DNA from 4 places in the Paenibacillus sp. MMO-58 genome. Region 3 is predicted to be linked to each of the others. Evidence: riboswitches for the same ligand, from Rfam matches in the RefSeq annotation. Region 3 holds a riboswitch; each other region holds the start of a gene.

Region 1 (4,103 bases), on a different contig from region 3:
GAAGAGCATTGCCGGCGCAATGTTGGAGTAACCTTCTCGCTGTTCGAAAAGGTGGAGCTCCGCGGTGAATCCGTTCATCCGCTCTTCCAATATTTGACGGAGCAGGCACCTTTCCGGGGCTTTGACACGGACAATTCCGATGAGCTTTGGATGAAGAATTTTCTCAAGCAGAATCATCCGGACCTGTATGAAGGCGACGGCGTAAAGTGGAACTTCTCCAAGTTCCTCGTTAACCGGGAAGGAAAAGTTATCGCGCGATTCGAGCCAACGACGCAGCCGGCCGATTTGGAACTGGCCATCGAGGAGGCATTATCCTCGGAGCAATAAGTCTAATTATTGCGAAAATGGTAAAGAAGCAGGATAAACATGCGCCCCGGAGAAGTTTCTTTTAAGAAAAATTTCGAGGGAGGCATTCGCATTGAGTAAGCTTGTGAAGGTAGCTATGGCGGTTACGGCTGTTTTTGCCCTGCTTATGCAACCGGTCTCGGCTTCGGACAAAACAACCAAGTTCAAAGTGACGCTTGTCAGCGTGGAGTTGGTTGAGAATAACCATGTCGGTAACGAGTGGTTGACTAAGGCTTACGTGAATGGCAAGGAAGTTCAGAAAAGCAAAAGCATTACCCTAAGCTTGAAATCAACGGATAGCATTAAGCTGAAGGCATATGCCGAAGAGCAGGACAAAATTCCCGATAGCAACTCAGCCAACGATACCGTAAAGGTATCGTCTATCACAAAAACCGTCAATAAAGCGTTGAAGGTCGTTGTGACGGAGAATCGCGGCAGGTATTCAGGGAACACGGCTGAGTGGAAGTTTACCTATAAAATTGAAAAGTAATCCATTGGCCGATGCTTCCCAAGAAGCTTCGGCTTCTATTTTTTTAGCGATCAAACCTGGCCTTAAATTGTTCTTTGTCTCCGTTAAAAACGTTAATGTCGACGTACGCATCGATACCGGGGATATGGCCCCGATTGTTGTATTGCCAGAATAACCAACTACGGTCTCCTCGTAAACGCGGATGCTTGACGATATCCCTGATCCAGATTTCGTAATCCTTAAAGCTGCCATCTATATAGGTATTAAAGGTATCGTAAGTTACGTACAGGATAGGCTTCTGCTTATAATGCTCCTCCAGATGGCTGGAGAGGATGGTCAGTTCCCGCTGAATGCGGGCGACATCCTTATCAAGCGCAATCTCGATATCGATAACGGGCGGGAGGTTAGCGGGATCATTGGGTACCTCTTCGATAAAATGCGCCGCCTGCTGGGTGCCGGTGCTCTGAGTTGTGAAAAAATGATAAGCGCCGATCCTCATTCCTTGGCTTCTGGCTTGCTCCCAATTCGACTTGAACTCCTTATCCGTCATATCCTTTCCTTCCGTTGCCTTGATATAGACGAACTGCCATTTGCCGCTGCCAGCAACCTTGCCCCAATCAATCTCGCCCTGATAGTGGGACACATCGATCCCTCTTACCTTGTATTTAGACGCAAACAGGTTGTTATGCCAAATGATGCCCTTATATTCCAAAACGCCGGAAATGATAAGGAGCAGCAGTATACACGCGGTGCTTTTCTGCCATCTGCTTAGCTTCATAGCCACCCATCCTTTGTACCTGCCTTTAATTTTACCTTGAACACTCCAATACATAGACGTCAGCTTGTCCTTATTTGTTTCCGCAATATTTAGCTTGCTCCGCGAATATGCCCGGTATATGATAAAAGTAAATATATGGTATGTGCGACTGGCGTAAACGTGGAGAACCACGAGGGAGCACATATGTCATCAGCCGTACGCCTGGGCAGAGTATCGTTTCTCGTGAAGAGAGGCGATGCTCTTTTTTATTGGGGAGGATGAAGCGGATGCAGAAGAGAAGAAATGTAGCTATTCTGATCTACGACAACGTGGAAGTGCTGGACTTTACGGGACCGTTCGAAGTGTTTATTACGGGCAGCAATCGAGGGCAGGATTTTCATGTGTTCACCGTGTCGGAAAAGACAGCTCCCGTTAAGGCCCTAGGCAATCTGAGCGTTAATCCGGCCTATACCATTGATAACTGTCCCAAGCCCGATATCGTACTTATCCCAGGCGGCTTGGGCTCCCGTCAGGAAATGCACAACAAGGTGCTGACCGATTGGATCAGGAAATGCGCTGACGAGTCGGAGCTGCTTCTATCCGTCTGCACGGGATCGCTGCTCCTTGCGAAGGCGGGAGTGCTGGAAGGGCTGAAGCTGACGACGAATCGTCTTGCAACCGACGAACTAAGGCAGGTCGCCCCGGCATCCGCCGAAATCTCCGAGACCGCCAGATATGTGGATAACGGGAAAATCGTAATGTCTGCCGGCATTTCCGCCGGCATCGACATGTCCCTCTATGTCATCAGTCGCCTTCATGGCAAGGAGAGAGCCTTGCATACCGCAAAATTGATGGAATACGATTGGGTGCAAAAAGAGCACTTCTGATCAAATATAAAAGACGTTTTCCTGATAGGATAGCCGTAACGATGAGCGAGGGAGCTGGATCAATCTTACGAATGGAACATTACGCACGAATCCAAAACGCGATTACCTTTATAGAAGAACAGCTGCAGGAGGCCCTTAGCTTGGAGGCGATAGCCGCCCGGGCGGGATTTTCGCTGTACCATTTTCAAAGGTTGTTCCATGCCATTACGGGCTTTACGGTGCAGGAATACATTCGGAAGAGAAGGTTAAGCAGAGCTGCCGAAGAGCTGAGAGTTACCCGTCAAACGGTGCTTGATATCTCGGTGTCTTACCAATACGGCTCGCAGGAGGCGTTTACCCGTGCTTTTGCCGGTTATTTCGGCATGGCTCCGGCACAGTACAGGAAGCATCAGGGGAAGGTTGCCTTGCAGCTCCCCATTGATCTCGTTGCACTAACGGCTAATATCCGAGGAGGATTGACGATGTACAAACCGGACATCATTGAACGGCCTGCGACTCGTATTATCGGTTATAACTACCCGACCAATCTGAACAACGAGCGGTATTTCGAGGAGATTCCGGGTTTCTATGCGCACTTTGGCAATCATGAATACTTTATGCGCATTCCTAACAAAGCGCGGCCGGCTTTTGCTTATGGCATCCCCCATGGCTACAGCGAGGATGGCGCCTTTTCGTTCCTTATCGGCGAGGAGGTCACTTCGTTTGCGGAGGTAGAGGACGGCTTCGCCTGTCTGGAGCTTCCCGCCGGCAAATATGCGGCTTTCCGCAACGGAACGATGCCCGAAGTTGGACAAAACGCATGGAAATACATCTATGGAACCTGGCTGCCTAACAGCAATTACGAGCGGGGAGAGGGACCGGACTTTGAAGTGACGGATGTTCTGAACTCCACACCGCAGAAAATCAGCATGACCATCTATATCCCGATTCGCTAAGCAAAGAAGAAACCTAGTAGAGCATGACGAAATTCTCGGCATGTTCTTTTTTTTGTGAGATTTGTTTTGATAAATTTTCCATAAACTATATTGACAGTCGATATATCGATACTTAATATATAAGCATAAGATATATCGATAGACGATATAGTTCGAGTAGTGGGAAGGATGAATGGTGTGAAAGAGATGCTGCCGCTTACTGAAGCGTTTTATTATATCCTGATTGTTCTCTATACGGAGCCATCGCATGGATACGGCATTATGCAGGATACCGAGAAAAGGAGCGGCGGACGCGTTAAGCTTGGTGCCGGCACTTTATATACGGCGCTTAATACCTTGCTGGGCAAAGGGCTGATTGAGCAATATCCCGTTCCGGAAGGAGCGGACTCGCGCCGCAAAATGTATGCCATTACGGAGAACGGCATGCTGGTAGTCGAAGCGGAGATCGCAAGACTGGAAGAGCTTCTGAACGTAGGGCGGCAAGCTCTGATTGCGAAGAAAGGGTGAGGCGGATGAGTGACAAGCTGATTAAGCGGCGCCGGCTGACGATGAGCTGGAACTTTGAGAAGGAAGAGCAGTGGCTTAACGATATGTCCCGTGACGGATTGCATTTCAAGAAGGCGAGTATGGCAAGCAGCTTCTTCGCAAAGGATGAATCGGTCCGGTATACGTACAGACTGGATTACCAGACGGGGCAAACGCTTGGAAGC
Region 2 (4,103 bases), on a different contig from region 3:
GATAACGTCATTTCGTTCGCCAAGCTGCAGGTTGATATTATCCGCGAGCTGGCGCCGCAGCATTGGGTAACGACTAACGGATTGTTCGGCCATCTCGATAATCATAAGATGACGGATGAGCTGCTCGATTTCTTCTCGTATGACTCGTATCCGCAATTCAGCAGCGTTTTCTATAACGACAATGAAACCGACCCTCTGCTTGACCGCCAATGGAGCATTAATTTGACCAACGTCAGGTCCATCTCGCAGAACTTCTGCGTCATGGAGCAGCAGTCCGGCCCCGGCGGTTGGGTTGACCGGATTGAGATGGGAACGCCAAGACCGGGTCAAATCCGTTTATGGTCGTATCAATCGGTGCTTCACGGAACCGATCTTCTTGTCTATTTCCGCTGGCGCACGGCAACGTTCGGCACCGAAATTTATTGGCATGGCATTAATGACTACCACAACCAGCCGAACCGTAGAGTGCGGGAAGTGGCGCAGGTAGGCGGCGAATTCGCGAAGATTGGATCCCTGATCGCAGGTACGGCCTATCAAGCGGAAGTTGCTTTTATGCAGGATTACAACAATAACTGGGATGGAGAGATGGATGTATGGCATGGCCCTCTGCAGTGGCAGAGCATGCGCTCCTGGTTTAAGCAGCTGCAATACCGGCATATTCCGGCAGACTCCATTTTCTTGCGCTCGAATACGACACTCGAGGATTTAGCCAAGTACAAAGTAATCGTCTATCCGCATTCGGCGATTATGACCGATGAGACGGCCGAGCTTCTGACCCGCTATGCGGAGCAGGGCGGCAAGCTGTTCCTAGGTGCCCGCACGGGGTACAAGGATATGAACGGACAATGCTACATGCGTCCATTCCCGGGTCCGGTTGCCGGACTATGCGGCATTACGGTTGAGGACTTTACGCTTATTAAAGGCAAAGTGAATGCGGCAGAGCTGCAATGGGAAGGCCGATTGTCCGAAGGCACGAAGGCGGTAGGCTTCAACGAGGTGCTTAGCGTTCAGAACCCGGAAGCGGAAGTTGTCGCCCGGTACTCATCCGAATATTATCAAGGGGAGCCAGCGTTAACCCGCCGGAATGTTGGGGAAGGCCAAGTCTGGTACTTAGGAGCTGCCTACAGCGAACCGGTAGTCGATGGGATTTTGGATGAGATTGGTTTACGCTCGCCTCTCGCGGACCGGATCACTGCCCCGGCTGAAGTCGAGATCGGTATTCGATCCTCGAAGGATGCTTCTTACGCTTTCCTGCTGAACTATTCGGATAAGCCGGTTGCGATTCAGGTGAAGCAGAGCGTAACAGACCTCCTGACCGGAGCAGCAGTGGAAAACGATGTAGAGATGCCGGCTTACGGCGTTATGATTTTGGAACTTTAATATATGAGCCCCGTGGGATTTTCCTGCGGGGGCTTTTTGCTGCGCAAACAAAAAGCCTGCGGCAATCAGCCGCAGGCAACAATAGAGAATATATAAAGGGGGGTCTTGTCCCTTATTATAGGAGCCGATAATGAAAGGAACCTGAGCGGAATATTACAGGAAGGTTACAAGTTCAGTTGATTGATACGTCCATCCGCCATTGCTGCTGAGGGAAAATAAAATTCTTTAATGAAAAATAAAGTTCTTTAATTCAAGAAGATTATTATTTGTCTGTGAAAATAAAGTTCTTTAATGCCATATACTTGGGAAGTTCCCCCTCACAGGTACAGAATGAGAGGTAGCTGTCTGACGATAAGAACATCTATCTACAACCGGAGTCGCGTTAACTGCGACTCTCGTTATAGATAGATGTTCTTGTTTTAAACAGTACGTGATCCCTTTCGGATTGCACGTTTTATTTATTCATTGAGCTAACGGGCAGGATTGCGTGGTAATATAAGGTGATAAATGAAAGGTTATTATGAAGTGGAGTGAGATACTTGAAAGGACCTTTTGGAGTTCAAATCAATGATAGTGTTTATGCAAATGAAGGTGATTTAGGGCATAACGAGTTTTTGGAAGCGTTTATTGAATTTATTGAGAGCAAGGGGTGGCAGTTTGGCGGTGGGACTGCTCAAATAGATGCAAGCGGCGAAAGAGCAGACGATTGTGATTAAGAAAGGGCGGATAGATTAGTCGATTCGCGAATATGTTAAATGTTGAAGTGTTGCGAAATCCGTAAATAAAGTATTAGATTAAATTTATATATAACACATTTTAAAGGAATGAAATCTAAATGAAAGTTCGTTATTTAATCTTTGCTTTAGTGATATTCGTAATAATAGTTGTTGGCTATTTAATCTATTGCCTTGGTTACGGAAATCCAATATCTAAAGGGATGTTTAAAGAAGAAGTCGAAGAATATCTCAGAAAAAACTATCAAGATGAAATGATTATTGAAAGTATTGAGTATAGCTTCAAAGAATCTACATCTAGCGATCAACATTTTATTGCAGTTGTTCATCCCATGAATAATCCAAATCAGATCATTAGAATTGATAAAGGATACGATGGTAATCTTCAAAGTTATAATGTTGAGAATTAATAACAAGGGTAACAAGTTGTTCAACTAACGGTGAACGTTAGTTACATAATGACAAAAAAAACATTGAAAATTGTTATTATATATCTAATTTAGAGCCTTATATGTGACTGGCGAAGCATGGGGATCCATGAGGAAGCATATAAGTTGTAGCCGTACGCCTGGGCAGAGGTAAGGGGAATTCCCCTTACCTCTTTGTGTTTATTCGAGAGGAGAAGAAGCAAATGAAAACAATTCAATACGATTTGTTTGAAAATCCATATCCCGGAAGAACACTTATTGTAGGTATGACTCCTTCAGGATCGCATTATGTTCAGGTGTACTGGATTATGGGAAGAAGCGCTAACAGTAGAAATCGAGTATTTGAAAGAGAGGGGGCTAATGTAAGAAACAAAGCATTTGATCCTAGCCTAATGGAAGACCCTTCTCTAATAATTTATTATCCTATACGACATAGGGATAAAGTACACATTGTCTCTAATGGTGATCAAACTGAAACTATTTATGAAGGATTAAAGGACCAAAGATCCTTTCACGAATCATTAATGCTTCGAGAGTTTGAACCAGATGCTCCCCACTTTACCCCAAGAATCTCAGGTATAATTAACACAGAACTTAAACAATACAGCCTATCAATTCTCAAAACAAAGGACAATGATCCTTCAGTTTGTATACGTAACATGTATCAATACAGCGGATTCAAAAAGGGAATAGGTCATTGCATACATACCTATAGTTCAGAACTGGATGGTGTACTTAAGCCATTCGAAGGTGAACCATTTGAGGTACCACTATCTGATTCAATTAATGAATTAGCAGACTACTATTGGGAACGTATAAATTCTGAGAACAAAATTGCATTGTTAGTAAAGTTTATTGATGTGCAGAATGAGGATATACACTTGCAAATTCGAAATAAGAATTCAACTATCGGGAGACTATAGTTCAAACAAAAGCTTCAGCGGATCGAAGGATCCTACTGCAGCTTTTGTTGAAGTAAAGGTTACTTTAATCAGAATTAGTTAAAGGATACGTAGAGTATCTTCTCGAATTAAACGTAAAACGTATCTGCCGAGGTAAATCGCGAATGAAAACAAGTGAATTTAGAAAGCTAATTAAGAAATATCTAGCACCAGAACTAAACAAAATTGGATTTATTGGAACAGATCATCACTTTGTAAAAGATAACGGCAGCCACGTAATCAATGCTATTGTGATACAGGCGGATAAGTATGGTGGATCGTGCGTTGTAGAGTTGGGGGTTCACTTCGATTTCCTTCCTAATACAATTAGAGAGTTTATCCCTGTAAGCAAAATAACTGTCTATGACTGTGAGTTTAGAACACGATTGATTAATAAATTAAACTGGTTCCAATCAAATGTTCTTCGTCAAAAGAAAAGTGAAGTTTGGTTTCGGTATGATCATACTGAAGATGAGTCAAGAGCAAGGGCATTAATACAAGAAATGAAAGATATGATACTAGGCCAGGGGTTAAGTTACTTCTCTCAGTTCAATGAAGATTTCCCTCGTGCAATAACCTCAATAAAATTGAATGAGTTATCACAACGTACAAAGAAATTA
Region 3 (4,103 bases):
TGAGTTCGTGCATCATATTGCGATTTTGTATGAGGTTATTGTCGCGGGAATAATTGGGGAAGCCGTGGTTCAATTCGATGGACAGGACTCAAATGGTTACGACTGGATTTCAATCGATGAGGTTACGCCGATAAATTCATCACCGTTGGTCCAGCAAGCAATCGAATGGTTTCGTACGAAGACAATCCCCGTTAGTAGAAGTTCATATGACTACAGATCTGTACGCTAACTAGAAACGATAGTCAGATGGAGGCAAAATGAAACGGATTTGAAAAGGATTATAACTGATTTTGACATTTAAGGGGCCATAGCGACAGGGTTCTTGAAGTCAAAGATTGAATTAGTGCAGCAGCCGGCAAACAATGCTCGGCTGCTTTATATTGAACTAAAGGGAGTTTCGCGGAACTTTTAAAGATCCGAAGATTGAGAAAGATAGAATTGGGCATGCGGACCAGACAACAGCATAAGCTGCCGCGTTACTCTATGGGGTCCGACATTCCTGGTATTCGAACTCGTCGATTTTGCCCGACGTTAAGAGATAATAGATGGTTGCTTCTTTATGGTATGAAGTTTGTCTCGATATGCGGTTGTTGCGCTGCTGAAGATCAGAGTAGCGGGCCGGATAATCATAGTGCACAAGATGATTTGCGGCCGTAACGTCGAGACCGGTATTAACAGAATCCGTAATAAGCAGAACGGTAGATTCCGGGAATTTATTAAATCTGTCTATAAGTTCATTGACCTCATGGATGGAGAGCTGTTTCGTCATAATAAAAACGCCTTTGATGTCCTCGTCCGCAGAAAGCTCGTCTAATAACAGGGCGGTAACGGCATTCGACTTGGAGATGACAACCGCCTTTTCCCTTTTGTCACTTACATCTCGGATGATGGACTTCAGCATGCTAATTTTTTGCGGATTCCGGTTGCACATAAGCGCCATTTGCTCTTTGATCGCCATGAGCTGTTTTTTTTCAAAAATGGAGGAGGCCCGGCCATCTCGCTCGGAGGCCGTAAAGTAATTATTCAATAGTTTCAAGTATTCAGTTTCATATTCGGGCTCCAAGGATACGACGATCTGTTTTTCAGTAATGTTCATGATATCAGTCATCCTTCCTTTTCTTATTCTTTAAATAATAGCAATTTAACTTATGATAAGGTTCTCTCGACGAAACGGCAAGCTTCATAAAATGGAATTTTACAAATGCTACGGCAAGAAATTGCCTTCAACGGCCGGACAAACGTAACAATTTCATAGCTGAGACATACACATAAGGTATAACATCTTTACTTCAGTGACTATTCTAACTATAATCACAGTAAACATTTGGAATGTGTGACTGGCGTAAACGTGGAGACCCACGAGGGAGCACATATTGTCATATGCCGTACGCCTGGGCAGAGGTAAGGGAGAGGTATCCCTTACCTCTGTGTGTTTTAGGAGGTAAGAATGATGGTCCTGAGAGAATGCGCTCGATCTGATTTTTAAAAATTCGAAATAGAAGTGTGCTGGATTACCAATCAGATTCATTCAGGGAGGAAATAACATGCTATACGAGTTGCGAATCTATACGATTTACGAAGGAAGAATGGATGCCATTCAAGACAGATTTAAGGAGCATACGTTTAGAATTTTTACAAGACTGGGAATGAAGGTCGTGAGTTTCTGGATAGATGCAACAGGCAAAAACAAACTATATTATGTGATGGAATTTAAGGATATGGCGCAGCGTCAAATGCTATGGGAGCAGTTTAAGAAAGACATCGAATGGATTCAAGTTAAACGCAATTCGGAAGAAAACGGAGGGCTCATAGTCGAAAAAATTGATGAATATTTTATGAATCAAGCTGAATTTTTCAGATTGGGAAATTGAACTAACGAAGAACTATAGCTAAATGAATATAGCGGCAGCCGATCAGCGATCAGCTGCCGCTTTTATTGAACGAAAGGGCAGTATGGCGTGATTGCACACTTTTAATTTCATGAGAGAAATAACTGGGATTCAATGCAAGTAACGATCAATCGTTTGTGCTACGTGCTAACAAATGTTTAAGGTTATCATCGATAAATTGATTATCGGCACTGTTGATTCCGCGGCCGGCAAAATGGCCCCAGATCGACGGGATTGGTTTAAAGACTGCATGAGGTATACGACTAGCCTCGTATTCATTATCGTCCGCTGTGCAGAAGAGGTCTGTGCTTCCCGGCATGATATAGGTAAGAGCTTTGATGCTCTTAAGTGCCTTATCGAAATCTCCGTTATAGGAGGGGTTCGCGCTAATATCGGCATGCTGCCCTGTCCATAACATGGCTAGGACATTATGCGGATCCATTTTCATAAAGCTATCCTCCCAGACGCCGGCCACAAAATCTTCCAAGGAGTCAAATCCCATCTCACGATAAAGCTCCTCTCTATAAAACGCATGCGATAATCCCCATCCCGCATAGACCCGGCCAACGGCACGCATGTCTGCAAAAGTCAACTGGTCTAGCTTGCTTGAATCGAAACCAACTGCCGATAACAGCGCAGCTTTCAGACTGTTCAAGACAACAAATGTATGAGGCCAGGGCTTGGCAATTCCCGCGAAAGGCGCTATTCGTTCTACCATCTCCGGGTAACTTGCCCCCCATTGAAATGCCTGAATACCTCCAAGGGACCATCCAACAACGAGAACAATCTTTTGAATGCCGAACTTTTCGGTAATCAGCCGATGCTGGAGCATTACATTGTCATAGACGGTCACCTGCGGAAAGTTCGCACGGTCGAATGGCGGAGGCGTGTTACTAGGGGACGAAGATAATCCGTTTCCGAGCAGGTTTGGAACGATGATGAAATATTTCTCGGGATCAAGGGCCATCCCACTCCCAATCAACCATTCATTTTGAACATGCTGGTCGCCAAAAGCAGTAGGATAGACAATGACATTGTCTTTCTTCTCATTCAGCATCCCGTAAGTCTTATAAGCTAGAAAAGCGTTCGGTAAAGTCACACCGGATTGCAAAGAAACGTCACCCAATTCAAAAGTTTCATACTCCATCGTGTTGTTTGCTCCTTTCAAAATCAAAGCATACTTTTAAATTTGTATTTCTTGTTGTTAGTATAGATCCGTGATATCCTCAATAAAAGTGAATGGAATTCATAGTAGTATTCAATAATTTTGAAGGTTAAGGAGGGTCAAATAATGGAGTTGCGCCAACTAAATACGTTCCGCATGGTTGCATCAACATTAAATTTTACTCGGGCTGCCGAAGCGCTGAACTACGTCCCTTCCAACGTCACGATGCAAGTTAAAGCATTGGAGGATGAGCTTGGCGTCCGCCTCTTTGATCGCTTGGGCAAGCAGCTCGTTCTCACTAACTCGGGTAAGCGTTTTTTAAGTCATATTCAAGGCGTTCTCGACAAATTGGATGAAGCTCACAGCGTCGTTCATGACCATGAAAATCTAAGCGGCACCTTAACGATAAGTGCCAATGAGGTTATTTGCGCCTATCGGCTTCCAGCTGTCTTTCGACAGTTTCGTTCGCAGCATCCTGGAGTACGTCTGATCTTCCGCTCCGTTCCGAATCAAGAGCTCAAGCAAACACTCTTTGAGGGAACCGCGGATGTCGTCTATATGCTGGACGAACCGATCCGCTCGACCGCACTTACCGTGGAAACATTGCGTGAAGAAACTTTCCGCTTGTTCGCTGCCCCAGATCATCCGCTCGCAAAGCAAGCTGTGCTAAAGCTTGAGGATTTCCACGGGCAAGTGTTCCTCACCAACGAGAAGGGTTGTCCCTATCGAACGATGTTTGACCGGTCATTTGAGAAAGAGGGCATGGATAGCATTACGTATTTAGAATTTCAAAGTGCTGAGGCCATTAAACAATGTGCGATTTCAGGAATCGGAATTGCCTTTCTTCCGGAAATCGTAACGGAAGCCGAGGTTGAACGCGGCGAGCTAGTTCCCCTTTCATGGCAAATTCCCGACTTGCGCGTTTATACACAGATGTTGTGGCATAAAGACAAGTGGCTTTCCCCAATCGTATTATCTTTCATAGAAGCAGCAAGGGAAGTATTAGCCTTACAAAATGAAAATGATCTGCTGGAAAATGTTTAAAGGAA
Region 4 (4,103 bases), on a different contig from region 3:
CCAGGGGGTTTTTAATCCCTTTTCTTCCGGTTATTTTGCCGAAACCGTCCCATCCTTGTTGACCTTCACGTTGAATGAAATCTTGTTCAGCTTCGAGTACGTCGTTTCGTTATAAGCCTGCTCCCGCAGAATCGGTCTTGTATTATCGATTTTTACCGGCGTGATTTTACTGCTCACCTTGTCCCCGTCGAACGTCAGAGTAGCAATCATGGAGTCGTACGCTTTGTTCGAGCGCTGCGTTGGAGTGAACACAAAGTTGCCGAGGGAATAAAAAATCGGTTTGCCCTTATACGTCTCAATGCCCTGCAAGCAATGGCTATGGCTTCCTATTACGGCATCTACCCCCGCGTCGATAAAAGCCTTCGCATACGTTCTCGCATAGTCCTCCGGGTAATCCTGGTATTCGTTATTCCAGTGAATATAGATGACTGCAATGTCCGAATATTTAACCGCGTTCTTGACGTAACGCATCATCGTATCAAAATCGTAACCCGAGGCGATGCCTGCCTTGTTATCCCCTGCATACCAGCTTGGGCCGGAGAGCACCCGGCTGATGCCAACGATTGCTACCTTTTTCCCGTTGACCTTCTTGGTATAAGCAGTGAATGCCTCGTCGATATTGCTGCCGGCACCGGCATGGCCGATCTTGTATTCGTTCAGATAATCTATCGTGTCGTTCAGCGCGTCCACCCCGTAGTCGAGCGTGTGGTTATTCGCAACGGATACTCCGTCGATCCCGGAGTTAACGATCGCTTGCAGCGTTTTGGGAGCGGAACGGAAGGTGTACGTTTTAATCGCCTTTTGCCCGCGTGTCGAGATCGGAGTCTCGAGATTGGCGAAGCTGATGTCGGAGCCGGATAACAGGCCTCGCACCTTTTCAAACGGGTAATTCACGCCATACTTTTCCATATTCGCCGCAACCTTCCCGTCCAGCAAAATATCCCCTGCAAAGCTGATCTCGATCGGCTTATCCTCTGTGGCAGCCGGCTTTGCCGAAGCAGAAGAGGCTACCGCCGTCACATTGCCCGCCGCCTCCAGATTAAAGCCCAGAAAAAGAAGCAAAGCCATTACGTATTTAAGCACGCTCATTCGCATCGTACCCTCCATGGAATCTATGTATCTTCCAGCCAAGACTACTAATGTGTATGCCGGTTGGAAGAAATAGATTACTAGAAGGGAAAGACTTTTCTTTCGCTCAAACTTTTGATACAGTAAGAAAAATAACGTTGCATGCGACTGGCGAAAAAAGTGGAATCAACCACGAGGGAGCATGCAGCTTGGACGTTCCGTTCGCCTGGGAAAAGTATCTGAGGACAGACTTGCGTTTTTTCGCGAGCCTTCCGCAGGTGCTTTTTTTCGTTCATGAACAAAATGGCATGGAGGGATTGGAATGACAAAGCTCTTGAAAGCGAAGGAAGCAGCAGATCAGGTATACGAAGGAATCCGGACGAAGGTCGAAGAGTGGAAGCGGAACGGGGTCCAGCCTCATATGGCGACCATTCTGGTCGAAGGAGATCCCGCATCGGCTTATTATGCCGGGGCCAAGCAAAAAATTGCCGAGAAGCTAGGCGTAGCTTTTACTCTCCACGCGTTCACGGCAGAGGTTGCGGAAGAGGAGATCCTTCAGCTCGTTCACCGGCTGAATAACGATTCATCCGTTCATGGCATTATGTTGGAGCTGCCCCTGCCCCGGCATCTGTCGGCGAGCACCATTGAGAAGGCAATCTCCCCGCTGAAAGACGTGGATGGAGTTACGCCCGATAACAAGCTTGCTACGGTAACGGGTGACACCGGTCTCTACCCGGCCACTCCCCAATCCTGCATCCGGCTTCTGAAGCATTACGGTTATACGCTTGAAGGCAAGAATATAACGCTCGTGGGACGCGGCCAGACCGTCGGACTCCCGCTGTTCCATATGCTTCAGCGCGAGAACGCCACCGTAACCGTCTGTCATTCGCGCACGCCGGATATCGCTTCTCATCTGAGCCATGCCGAAATCGCCTTTGTCGCGGTCGGCCGTCCAAACGTCGTTACGCCAGATATGGTTCATCCCAATCTCGTCATTATTGATGCCGGAATTAACGAAACGCCGGAGGGTAAAATGGTTGGCGATGTTGCAATCGACGTTCAATCAAGCGCAGCGGCGGTGTCCCCTGTACCTGGCGGGGTAGGAACGTTAACAACGGCTATCCTGTTCGAGAATCTGATAAAGGCTATTGACCTTCAGCTCGGGGAGGGCAAATAAATGACTACAACAATAACGTGGGATGTTTCTATCCGTCATTTTCTGCAGCAAGCCGGCAGTTCCAATCCTACGCCGGGTGGAGGAAGCGTAGCCGCATTGATTGCTGCGCTTGGAGCTTCGATGACTTCAATGGTTGGGAACTTGACTCAGGGAGAAAAATTCGCCGATATTCAATCCACTATTGCTGAAGTTTTAGATAAGATGCGTCGATCAACGGCAGAATGCGAAGGGCTGCTTCAGGCGGATAGTTCTTCTTTTAATAAATACATGGATGCGCTAAAGCTCCCTAAGAGCTCGGATGAAGAGAAACGTATACGCAAAAACGCGCTTCACGAAGCTACGATTCAAGCGATTGATGTTCCTCTACGTCTCATTGAGGTGTGCAGGGAGGGTCTAACCTTTACCCATCGCATTGCGGAATCTTCTAACAAAAACGTCATCTCCGATCTGGGGATTGGAGCGATTTTGTTCGAAGCTGCGGCCCAGTCTGCACTGCTGACGATCGAGATCAACCTGGCCTCGTTAAAGGACGCGGAGCTGAAGCAGCTCTATTCGGACAAGGTAGCTTCGCTAATGAACGAGATTCAGGATCTGAAAAGCAGCTCCCTGCAAATCACGCGCAATCGCATCTTTAATTAGTTTTCCATACGAAATCCAATGTAGCTGAATAGAAAAAGGCTGTCCTTAGTCATCTTAATGACTTATAGGAACAGCCTTTTTACTTAAGCTTCCTCTACAATCGCTACGCCCCAACGCTCAAGCTCAATCGTGTCACCCGAGCGGAGCTCGCGGTCCGCGAGCAGCTCGGCGCCGTCTCCATGAGGATAGACGAGGGATTGCGATTCATCCGAATAATTGAAATAATAGCGGATTGTTTTGCCGGACTCGTTAGTACCCGTCTTCACGATAATCGGGAACTGGAGCTCTTGATCGACTCCCCAAATCCCTGCTTCGCGGCATGCTCCTTCCAGCACTTTGCGGGCAACCGCTTCGCTTGGCAGGCAGCCGATATAGGTTGCGACGCCTTCGCCATGCCGGTTGGTCGTGATCGCCGCGTATTGTCCCCAATGCGGGTGATCGTACCAAGCCAATACTTCCGCCGTAGTTGGCGTAAGCAGCTCCATCCATACCTCTACGTTATTGTCAGACTCGCCAACGCCAAACGGATTCCCTTTGAGCAACACCTTTTTAGGCTCCACAAATTGCGAATAACGAATGCCGCATGCTTTTTCGATGAGGCCTGGCTGAGCGCCCGTCCGCACCTTAATATGCTCGTTCGCAAAACCGCTCTTGAACGTATATACGACATGCCCGCCGTTCGCGACATAGCGGTTCAAAGCATTAAGAAGCTCGTCCGATGCGGCATACAACGCCGGCACAACGATTAGCTCATAATTGCCTAGCAGCTCGATAGACCCCGGATGCAAAATATCGCAGCCGATATTCATCTCGTACAGCCGGTCGTACATGAGGCGAACGATATCATTATAACGGACCTCCCCGCCAGGCAGCTTGAACCAGTCCAGAGACGTCAACGCTTCGTTGCTCACAAGAACGGCAGCGCGGTTCGTCTTCTTCAGGTTAACCAGCTTGTCCGACAAACGGGCGAACTGGCGTCCAACAAGCTTCGCTTCGTTATAAGTCGGATTTGGCCCCAAGTCATGGCTGAGCAGGCCTTTCCAATACGTTTCGAAAGAGTTATGAATGGAATGCCAATGCCAATACTCAACCATATTAGCGCCGGAAGCCAAATGGCTGAATGCCTGCTGCAGCAGCTGGCCCGGATAAGGCGTCCAGTTCGGGAACGCTTGGGCTTGCGTCTCCAGCACGAAATAGTTCGTCCCTTTCAGCGATCGGG

Evidence for each region. Region 3 has a riboswitch for ZMP and ZTP ahead of WFJ73_RS02120 (NIPSNAP family protein). Riboswitches for the same ligand answer to the same signal wherever they lie in the genome.
Region 1: it holds a riboswitch for ZMP and ZTP, as region 3 does, so the genes downstream of both, WFJ73_RS25545 (DJ-1/PfpI family protein) here and WFJ73_RS02120 (NIPSNAP family protein) in region 3, are expected to answer to the same signal.
Region 2: it holds a riboswitch for ZMP and ZTP, as region 3 does, so the genes downstream of both, WFJ73_RS15240 (IMP cyclohydrolase) here and WFJ73_RS02120 (NIPSNAP family protein) in region 3, are expected to answer to the same signal.
Region 4: it holds a riboswitch for ZMP and ZTP, as region 3 does, so the genes downstream of both, WFJ73_RS29135 (bifunctional 5,10-methylenetetrahydrofolate dehydrogenase/5,10-methenyltetrahydrofolate cyclohydrolase) here and WFJ73_RS02120 (NIPSNAP family protein) in region 3, are expected to answer to the same signal.

What each region holds. Positions count from the first base shown of each region.
Region 1 is NZ_JBBCVY010000010.1:147,275-151,377, forward strand. Features, by position in the region: gene WFJ73_RS25530 (glutathione peroxidase) at 1-327, shown strand, start outside; gene WFJ73_RS25535 (hypothetical protein) at 419-835, shown strand; gene WFJ73_RS25540 (glycoside hydrolase family 25 protein) at 879-1,592, opposite strand; ZMP/ZTP riboswitch at 1,727-1,806, shown strand; gene WFJ73_RS25545 (DJ-1/PfpI family protein) at 1,859-2,458, shown strand; gene WFJ73_RS25550 (effector binding domain-containing protein) at 2,530-3,393, shown strand; gene WFJ73_RS25555 (PadR family transcriptional regulator) at 3,562-3,900, shown strand; gene WFJ73_RS25560 (DUF2812 domain-containing protein) at 3,906-4,103, shown strand, end outside.
Region 2 is NZ_JBBCVY010000004.1:377,591-381,693, forward strand. Features, by position in the region: gene WFJ73_RS15225 (beta-galactosidase) at 1-1,380, shown strand, start outside; gene WFJ73_RS15230 (hypothetical protein) at 1,920-2,096, shown strand; gene WFJ73_RS15235 (YfjL-like protein) at 2,216-2,524, shown strand; ZMP/ZTP riboswitch at 2,618-2,695, shown strand; gene WFJ73_RS15240 (IMP cyclohydrolase) at 2,746-3,465, shown strand; gene WFJ73_RS15245 (DUF4304 domain-containing protein) at 3,609-4,103, shown strand, end outside.
Region 3 is NZ_JBBCVY010000001.1:496,037-500,139, forward strand. Features, by position in the region: gene WFJ73_RS02110 (NUDIX hydrolase) at 1-229, shown strand, start outside; gene WFJ73_RS02115 (C-terminal helicase domain-containing protein) at 482-1,096, opposite strand; ZMP/ZTP riboswitch at 1,324-1,404, shown strand; gene WFJ73_RS02120 (NIPSNAP family protein) at 1,545-1,871, shown strand; gene WFJ73_RS02125 (alpha/beta fold hydrolase) at 2,017-3,036, opposite strand; gene WFJ73_RS02130 (LysR family transcriptional regulator) at 3,181-4,098, shown strand.
Region 4 is NZ_JBBCVY010000015.1:18,777-22,879, reverse strand. Features, by position in the region: gene WFJ73_RS29140 (CapA family protein) at 31-1,089, opposite strand; ZMP/ZTP riboswitch at 1,223-1,307, shown strand; gene WFJ73_RS29135 (bifunctional 5,10-methylenetetrahydrofolate dehydrogenase/5,10-methenyltetrahydrofolate cyclohydrolase) at 1,391-2,245, shown strand; gene WFJ73_RS29130 (cyclodeaminase/cyclohydrolase family protein) at 2,246-2,884, shown strand; gene WFJ73_RS29125 (beta-galactosidase) at 2,968-4,103, opposite strand, start outside.